3 regions of the Aliiglaciecola sp. NS0011-25 genome follow, and region 2 is predicted to be linked to each of the others. Evidence: predicted binding sites of a transcription regulator. Region 2 holds the regulator's gene; each other region holds the start of a gene.
The links. The regulator MetJ, encoded in region 2, represses methionine synthesis genes. The targets are predictions, from matches to a motif close to TAGACGTCTAGACGTCTA.

Region 1 (3,292 bases), on a different contig from region 2:
GCCTTACCTTGCGCAGTTAATTTTTGCGCAGCTTCAACCGTGATAGCGATTTCAGAGCCTGTGGCAATCAAGATGATTTCAGGTGTCGTATCACAATCCAGCAAAACATATCCACCTTTGGCGATATCAGCAAGTTGCTGCTCGTTGCGAGATTGTGCAGGTAAACCCTGACGGCTGAATACCAGTGCTGATGGTCCATCTTTGCGCTCAATTGCCGCTTTCCAAGCCACAGCTGTTTCAGCTCCATCACAAGGTCTCCACGTCGTTAGATTTGGAGTTAGACGCAAATTCGCTACTTGCTCAATAGGTTGATGAGTTGGACCATCTTCCCCTTGTCCAATGGAATCATGGGTATAAACGAAAATATTAGGAATTCCCATCAACGCAGACATACGCACAGCATTACGAGCGTATTCCATGAACATTAAAAAGGTTGCGCCATAAGTTCTGAAGCCGCCATGCAGCCCAATACCATTCATGATCGCGCTCATACCAAATTCACGTACGCCGTAGAAAATATAGTTGCCACTGGCATCATCGGCGGTAATACCTTTTGAACCAGACCACAATGTTAGGTTAGATCCGGCTAAATCGGCTGAACCACCAACCACTTCAGGTAGTAAACTGGCAAAGGCTTCAATTGCATTTTGCGAAGACTTACGACTCGCAACGTTTTCAGCTTTTTCTTGGGTTTGTTTAATATATGCGGCGGCTTTATCGCTGAAATCAGCAGGTAAGTCACCATTTAAACGACGGGTAAACTCACTGGCTAACTCTGGATATGCTTCTGCGTATTTAGCAAACTTTCCATTCCACTGTTGCTCAAGCTCTAAACCTGTTTGTTTCGCATCCCATTGTGCGTAGATATCTTCAGGAATAACGAAAGGGGCATGGTTCCAGTTAAGTTCTTTGCGGGTTGCTTCAACTTCATCAAGACCTAAAGGTGAACCATGACTATCGTGGCTACCTGATTTATTAGGTGAACCAAATCCGATGACTGTTTTACAACAAATCATGGTGGGTTTAGAAGTTTCTGCTTTAGCAGCTTTGATTGCAGCATTGATGGCTTCAGGATCGTGTCCATCCACGTCAGCAATAACGTGCCAACCATAAGACTCAAAACGAGCAGGAGTATCGTCAGTAAACCAACCTTCTACTTCACCATCAATGGAAATACCGTTGTCATCCCAAAAGGCGATCAACTTACCTAAACCTAAAGTTCCAGCAAGTGAACAAGTTTCATGAGAAACCCCTTCCATCAAACAACCATCACCTAAAAAGCAATAGGTGAAATGATCAACAATATCAAACTCAGGTTGATTAAATTGTGCTGCTAACATTTTTTCAGCGATTGCCATACCAACAGCGTTACTAATACCTTGTCCTAAAGGACCGGTAGTGGTTTCAACTCCAGGTGCGTAGCCATACTCTGGGTGACCTGGAGTTCTTGAATGCAATTGACGAAAGTTTTTTAATTCTTCAATTGGCAAGTCGTAACCGGTTAGATGCAACAAAGAATAGATCAACATCGAGCCATGACCATTAGACAACACGAAGCGGTCACGGTTAGCCCATTTCGGGTTAGCTGGATTGTGGTGCATAAAATCACTCCACAATACTTGTGCAATATCAGCCATTCCCATTGGTGCTCCGGGGTGACCTGAATTAGCTTGTTGTACCGCATCCATTGATAAAGCGCGAATGGCATTGGCTAGTTCTCGACGTGAAGGCATGGTGTCTCCTGCTATAAATAATTGCCTAAAAGCATGCTCAACGCCTAACTAAATTGGCTATGACATTGATTAATTTGCTTGTATTCATTTTGGGGTTGAACATTTTCCACCAGCCATCGCCGAACTGCAACGCTTATTCATTATTGATTATGCTTTTTTTGGTTATGTTCTATTCCTTTTCTGGTAATTCACGTACATACAAGTGGAAACCATTCTGAACATATAGCCATTTGGACGTCTAGACGGAAAGACTGGTATTTTAGAAAATAATGATTAGAATGCAACTATTGCCGATAAGAAATCACTTTTGGCGTGAATCTATTAAGCGAATTCAAGAAAGGAAAAACACATGACATCACATCTTTTTACTTCAGAGTCTGTTTCTGAGGGGCACCCAGACAAAATTGCAGATCAAATCTCTGATGCAGTGTTAGATGCCATTTTAACCCAAGACCCTAAAGCCCGTGTGGCTTGTGAGACGTTTGTCAAAACCGGAATGGTACTTGTGGGTGGTGAAGTGACCACCTCGGCTTGGGTAGACATTGAAGAATTGACACGCAAAACCGTTCGCGAAATTGGCTATACCCACTCAGATATGGGTTTTGACGCAGATTCATGTGCAGTGCTCAACGCCATAGGTAAACAGTCACCAGATATTAATCAAGGTGTTGATCGTAGTCGTCCAGAAGAGCAAGGTGCGGGAGATCAAGGCTTGATGTTTGGCTATGCCAGTGATGAAACCGATGTTTTAATGCCTGCGCCAATTACTTATTCCCATCGTCTGGTAAAACGTCAGGCAGAAGTCAGAAAAAACAACTCGTTGCCTTGGTTGCGCCCTGATGCCAAAAGCCAAGTCACTTTTATCTATGAAAATAATCAACCTGTCGGCATAGACGCAGTTGTATTGTCAACTCAACATTGTGACTCAATCAGTACTGCTGATTTGCAAGAAGCCGTTATGGAAGAAATTATCAAACCCGTGCTGCCTGAAAAGTGGTTGTCTGCCAAAACAAAATTTTTAATTAACCCAACAGGTCGATTTGTTATTGGTGGTCCAATGGGTGACTGTGGATTGACTGGTCGTAAAATAATAGTCGACACTTATGGCGGCATGGCCCGTCATGGTGGTGGCTGTTTCTCAGGAAAAGATCCCTCTAAAGTTGATCGTTCAGCGGCTTACGCCGGTCGTTATGTGGCTAAGAATATAGTTGCAGCAGGGTTAGCTAAACGTTGTGAAATCCAAGTTTCTTATGCAATTGGCGTAGCCGAACCAACATCAATTAGCATTGAAACTTTTGGTACTGGTGTTATCTCAGATCAAAAACTCACCGATTTAGTAAGAGCTAATTTTGACCTTCGTCCTTATGGCCTAATAAAAATGCTCGATCTTGAACGTCCTATCTATCAAGCGACAGCTGCTTACGGTCACTTTGGCCGCGAAGAGTTTCCTTGGGAAGCGACAGATAAAGCTGAGCAATTGAAGGCTGCACTATAAATTAATTAGACATCATATGATGATTAGTTAAACTCAAAATAGCGTCTTTTAGACGCTATTTTTG
Region 2 (3,292 bases):
GCCTTCTTTCTGCAGTCCCGACTAAAAAGGAATTTAGATGCAAATTCGACACAGTGATAAAGCCGACATTCCACAAATTAAACAAATCTATGAACAAACTATAAACTACGCCAACACGCTTCAGTTACCCTACCCTTCGTTGGATAGCTGGGAGGCATTTTTAGGCGACAAGCCAGATAATTTCTATAGTTTAGTTGTCACAGAGCATGCGCAAATCGTTGCTCAGATAGGCATAGAAGTATGTACTAATAATAGACGTAAACACGCAGCAAATATCGGCATGGCGGTGGTACCTAGCAAAAGTAATCAAGGTTACGGTAGTCAATTACTTAAAGCTGCAATTGATTTACTTGAAAATTGGTTGGCCGTCACCCGTATCGAACTAGAAGTGTATACAGATAATGATAGTGCCATTGCGCTTTATAAAAAATTTGGCTTTAAAATTGAAGGGACTGCGCAAAATTACGCATTTAGAAACGGAGAATTAACGGATGTGTATTTAATGGCTAGAATTAAAAGTCAATAGCAGAAAATTCATGACCACCCCATCGCGAGGTGATCTGAATACTTGAATATAACCTAGTCTCTGTTGCGACCAAATTTATCGTGACTACTGACCCAATGCCCGCCAATAACCGCACAAGCCAAAGAAATATCTCCAGCTAATACCGTTGCGGCAACGATCTCTGCGAACTTGTTGGCTTTACCTGTGCCATAACAATCCATCAGTTCAAGACACTCTTTTTGAGTCGGTAAGCCCGTTCCGCCACCATAAGTTGCAACAATTAACGACGGCAAGGTAACAGAAAGGTAAAAATCGCCGTTATCCAAAAGTTCATGGGAAAGTAAACCTGCATGAGACTCCACCACATTGGCTTCATCTTGCCCTGTGGCAATAAATATCGATGCAATTCCATTCGCCGAATGTGGACCGTTGTATGCAGCCCCAGCCATCAACGCGCCGGTATTAGCCAACACAGTAGCCCGAGCCAACATTTTGGTATCGACTTTCATGATCTTTTTAAGCACGTCTTTTTTAAGAACGATTTCAGCGATTACTCGTTTACCACGAGAGTGCAACATGTTCAGGTGGGAATGCTTTTTATCAGTATCCATATTACCCGATAATAGGTATTCACACTTTTCAGGATAATTCGCCACTATCCATTCGCAAGCAGCAAGGGTTGCTTTACCCACCATATTTTGTCCAGCGGCATCGCCAGTGGTGTAGTTAAAACGTAAATAACGTGTTTTTGAAACAGACCACTGCATGATGTGTTCTAGCTTACCAATACTAGTCGTTGTTTCAGCTGCCGCTTTAATTTCTAAGAAGTGTTCATCTATCCACTTGCCGAATTCACGAGCTTCTCTAGCGTTGGCAAAAATAAACGCGGGGGCTCGTTGCATAAACTGTTCAACAACTGTCGTATTGACGCCACCACACTCATTTATAACTCGCATGCCTCGGCTGTAACTTGCAACTAAAGTACCTTCAGTTGTCGCTAAGGGGACATGAAATAAGCCATTCGCATATTCACCATTCACCTGGACAGGACCGGCAATTCCCACCGGCATCTGCACGACGCCTATGAAATTTTCAATATTTCCAGGGAGCGCTTCTGGGTCGATAGAAAAATGTCCAGTATGTGGCAGTTCCGTGCCTGTTTGTTCGGTAAGGTATTCCCGACGCTTCTGAGCCCACTCGTGACTATGGTCATTCATTGTATTGCGCGGGATACGCGGTGTTTTTACCATGTTAACTTGTCCTCAATTAGCGATATCTATATGACTATTTATTCATTTAGTTAATTTTTTAATTAAACAACTAATGTTCTCAATGCAATCTACCTGCCAAAGCGAGACTAATGCACAAAGATGAATAAATCATGAAACTCACTCGAATATTGACTATTTTTGCACCAATAATGGGATTTTACAATTGTGGATTGATGCAATTGAAAGCATAACATAGTTAGTGTAACGGCTAATTTAAATCAGTCGTCAATTTCCTTCACTTCTAGACCCATTGCTTCCATTAACTCTCGAGCCTCTTTAGGAATTCGATTGGGATTGTCTTTGCGAAGATCGTCATCGTCAGGGAGTGGCTGTCCAGTAAAAGCGTGCAAGAAAGCCTCACACAACAGCTCTGAATTTGTTGCATGCCTTAAATTATTTACCTGTCGACGAGTTCGCTCATCCGTAAGGACCTTCAAAACCTTTAACGGGATTGAAACTGTTACTTTTTTTACGAGTTCACTTTTTTTACCGTGTTCAGCGTAGGGATGTATGTATTTTCCGTTCCACTTTGCCATACTGTTGCTCTTTTATCTTTCTTATAAGATGAAAGTCTAACCTCAAGTCTATTAGATGTCTAAACATCTTGACGGCTTATCATTCTCAGTTTAGTTTAGACGTCTAAACGGCTAATACCAAATTGTACGTAAAAGTACTAACAGAAAATAGATTGGTATTATTATTATTTTACATATTGGAGTACAGCATGGTCTCTTACGCACAAGGTATTGAGTCGCTAAATCAATCGCTGTCTGAGTTAAGCGATATCAATGTTTCTTTTGAATTTTTCCCGCCTAAAACGGAACAAATGGAACAAACACTTTGGAAATCAGTTGAGCGTCTAGCGCCATTGAAGCCAGCCTATATGTCGGTAACTTATGGTGCCAACAGTGGTGAAAGAGACCGGACTCATGACGTGGTTAAACGGATTCAAAGTGAAACTGGTGTGCCAGCTGTCCCCCATTTAACATGCGTAGACGCAGGTAGAGAAGAACTAATCCAGATAGCCAAAGATTATTGGCAGTCAGGTATTAGACGAATCGTTGCACTAAGAGGCGATCTACCAGCAGGTACTGAAAAAACCGAAATGTACGCATCAGACTTAGTCGCTTTGCTAAAAGACGTAGCCGATTTTGATATTTCTGTTGCAGCTTATCCTGAGAAACACCCTGAAGCGCCCAATGCGCAGTTCGATTTGCTTAACCTGAAACGTAAAGCGGAAGCAGGAGCCACCCAAGCAATTAGTCAATTTTTCTTTGATGCAGAGGTATTTTTACGCTTTCGAGACCGTGCTGCGGCGGCGGGTATAGATTTAGATATTGTACCGGGCATATTACCTGTGACAAATTATCAAACTCTTAAACGCTTTGCCGGATTTACCAACGTGCACGTACCTAACTGGTTACACAAAATGTACGATGGCTTAGCTCAAGACGATCAGACAACTCGAAATCTAATGGGTGCAAGCATCGCAATGGATACAGTCAAAGTATTAGCC
Region 3 (3,292 bases), on a different contig from region 2:
GATTTTGGTTGATATTGTCAACTATGTTGTTGGCAATGACATTCAGGTGGAAAACTAATGGAATTAAATGAAGCGCTTTTTAGCCTTTTACATACTGTGCGCAATACTATTATTGAGCAGGTTAAACAATTAGATTCAGACTTATCCCCCATGCATTTGAAGTCATTAAAGGTGATTTCAAAGATTGATGACTGCACGGGACAAAAGTTGGCCACCTTTATGGTCCGCGATAAAGCACAGATAAATCGTTTGATTAAAGAACTAGTGAATCAGGAATTGGTGATCAAAAGCTGTAATGAAAATGATGGTCGTAGTCAAATTTTATCGTTATCTAGCCGCGGTAAAAAATTCATCGACAAATTTAATAAAATCGAAAAACAAGTGTTTGACACTATGCTCAAAGATATTGAACCTGACGAAGTAGCGAACTTTATTGAGCTGGCTAAAAAGTTTAAAAGTAACTTAAAATAAATGAAGTTAAGCCAAGTCCGCATAGAACAAGACGCAGGAATGCAAAGATAATTGTCAGAATGCAAAAGGCCAGCAAATTTGAAGTGACCCCATTAAGTTGGACTCATTTCTAAGCGGCAATCAAGGCCTGATTTCGATATTGTATCGGACTAAGGCCTTTCAAATTAGCAAAGGTGTCGTTAGATTAACTTTTCAAACGACGACGGCTTGCACCTATACCTGCAAATCTATTTGAGTGTTAGGCAAATGCTCGTCAGTGCGGCATTGTTCGAAGCTGAAGTGCTATTCGGTTACTTAATATAATAATGGATACCATGCCTCCCTAAACCAGCTTCCTTGTTATTAACAAGATTGCCAAACGAATAAAGCAAAGTGATGGTAATCATTTATCAGATTATACATTTATTGTTACCTGCGAACTCGCAGGTAACAATGGCTAGAATGTAAATTCGCGCTTATTTGATGGATTTTGCGATTCTTACTAAAGAAACATCGCAATCGGCATAGTTAGCGACGCCATTAGCGGTAGAACCGATTAATGCTTGAATGCCTTTTTTAGAATGAGTTCCTAGCATAATCAAGTCTGCTTTTCTTTTGATGGCTTCATTGCATATCAATTCATAAGGTTTACCTACCTTAATAATGCGATTCTTTTTAGGAATATTGAAGTCTGCACATAATTCTTCAATTTTTGGCGATATTTTGTCCTTCAATTCTTTCTGGTAATCCTTGGGCAATAACTTGTAGGGTAATACATGCATAACAATTAATTTGCTGCCGTAAAGACCTGCCATCTCAGCTGCTTTGGCTAATACGAGTTTTCCTTCTGTGGATGCTTCGATAGCACATAGGATAGTTTTATACATAATTGCTCCTTATTTGTTATCAATGTGAAGTCTTTCTAGTTCCTTATATTACTCACAATATAACTGTAAATATATGATGTAAATCAATATTAGCTAGTATTTGGGGCAGTGCTTAGAATACAACTAAAATTCGTTCAACGATAAATACCCATTGCTGGAGAAGAGAGCCATAACGCTTCTCATCTACAGCGGACTGTACGAGGCTAATATGAATGCTGTGATTGTTCCAAATCTGGATTAAATATTAGGGTGGGTTATTTATTTGACCAAATATGGGAGAAAAGCCCTATTCAATCCATTTAATTCTACCTTAGAGTAAATAGATCAGTATAAAACAATAACAAATCTCCCATTGACGGTTGACATATAGACGTCTATACGGCAAATTGAACCCCATGAAAACAATAATAAGCACCATCGGCATGATTATGATTACCACCTCAAATGAGTTGGTCGCTGGCTAGTGCGTAAAGAAATTTAAAAAAGCCCGCGACTCAAGCGGGCTTTTTGTTATTTACAGCAAAATTATATGCCACATTCACATGGTTGAAGTGCGAAATTAAAATGCGAATCTAAAGCAGCGGAACAGAAGTAAACAGGAGCAATAAATGAAGGTGTTGAAATTTGGTGGCTCTTCAATGGCTGACGCTAAACGGTATTTGTCAGTTAAAGACATCAGCTTAGCGAGCCATGAAGAAAACGGTGCAGCAGTGGTTCTATCAGCTCCCAAAGGGGTGACAAATGCATTGTCGTTGTTGTGTGAACAAGCAAGTGCGGGAAGCGACTTTGGCGAATTGTATGCCAAATTAGAAATGACATTAAATGGTATTGCCAGCGATTTAGCAGCCCAATTGCCTGCTTTTCGTAAAGCTCGTTTGAGCGGCTTTATTGACACGATTTTAGTCGAGTTGAAACAGCATTTAGATGGCATTCAGTTATTGCGTTGTGCTCCAGACCAAATTACCGCCAAAATTTTAAGTATGGGCGAATATGTGAGTGTGAATATTTTCAGTGAAATATTGAACTCCCTTGGCCAGAAAAACCACATTATTGATCCTGTAGATTACATTGTTGCCGAAGGTGAATATTTAGATAGTATCGCCGATGTTGCAGTGAGCAAAGCGCGCTTCTCGGATTTTGTTTACGATAAATCTGAAATCTTGATTATGCCAGGTTTTGTAGCGGTAAACGCCGAAGGCGAGAAAGTGACACTTGGACGCAATGGTTCAGACTATTCCGCCGCCATTCTTGCGGCCTGCTTAGACGCGGAATGTTGTGAAATATGGACCGATGTTGATGGGGTTTACAATGCGGATCCTAATCAAGTAGATGGTGCCGTGTTACTAGACAAACTAACCTATCAAGAAGCCATGGAATTGTCTTACTTTGGCGCAAAAGTTTTGCATCCAAAAACCATTGGTCCTATTGCTCAACATCACATTCCTTGTTTAATTCGTAACACCTTAAACCCTGCTGCTCCTGGGACATTAATTGGTAAAGAGTCCAGTGAAATTTGGACAAGCGTCAAAGGTATTTCTCATCTTGATGATATGACAATGTTCAATGTCGCCGGCCCCGGTATGAAAGGCATGGTTGGTATGGCTAGTCGTGTTTTTGAAGTAATGTCTAACGCGAATATTTCCATCAGCTTGATTACCCAGTCCTCGTCCGAGTACAGCATTAGCTTCTGTATTCACAGTAAAGACGCTGAAAAGGCACAAAATTTATTGGAAGATGCTTTTGCATTGGAACTGGCGAATAATTTGTTGGATCCAATTGAAGTAAGACATGAACTTGCGATTGTTACCCTTGTGGGTGACGGCATGCGCCATTCTAAAGGTTTAGCAGCTAAGTTTTTCAGTTCATTGGCTCAGGCTAGAGTGAACAATGTCGCTATTGCTCAAGGCTCTTCTGAGCGATCAATCTCTACAGTAATTGAAAAAAATCGAGCTAAA

Region 1: metK (methionine adenosyltransferase) is a predicted target of MetJ. The motif match lies at 1,965-1,982, and genes of this name have one in related genera.
Region 3: thrA (bifunctional aspartate kinase/homoserine dehydrogenase I) is a predicted target of MetJ. The motif match lies at 1,705-1,722, and genes of this name have one in related genera.

Annotation. Positions count from the first base shown of each region.
Region 1 covers NZ_BAABWR010000003.1:59,078-62,369, forward strand. Annotated here, with positions in the region: gene tkt (transketolase) at 1-1,733, opposite strand, end outside; gene metK (methionine adenosyltransferase) at 2,083-3,228, shown strand.
Region 2 covers NZ_BAABWR010000001.1:245,081-248,372, forward strand. Annotated here, with positions in the region: gene ABWV72_RS01095 (GNAT family N-acetyltransferase) at 38-526, shown strand; gene ABWV72_RS01100 (hydroxymethylglutaryl-CoA reductase) at 580-1,755, opposite strand; gene metJ (met regulon transcriptional regulator MetJ) at 1,995-2,312, opposite strand; gene metF (methylenetetrahydrofolate reductase) at 2,501-3,292, shown strand, end outside.
Region 3 covers NZ_BAABWR010000003.1:102,012-105,303, reverse strand. Annotated here, with positions in the region: gene ABWV72_RS03575 (MarR family winged helix-turn-helix transcriptional regulator) at 58-471, shown strand; gene ABWV72_RS03570 (universal stress protein) at 927-1,337, opposite strand; gene thrA (bifunctional aspartate kinase/homoserine dehydrogenase I) at 1,946-3,292, shown strand, end outside.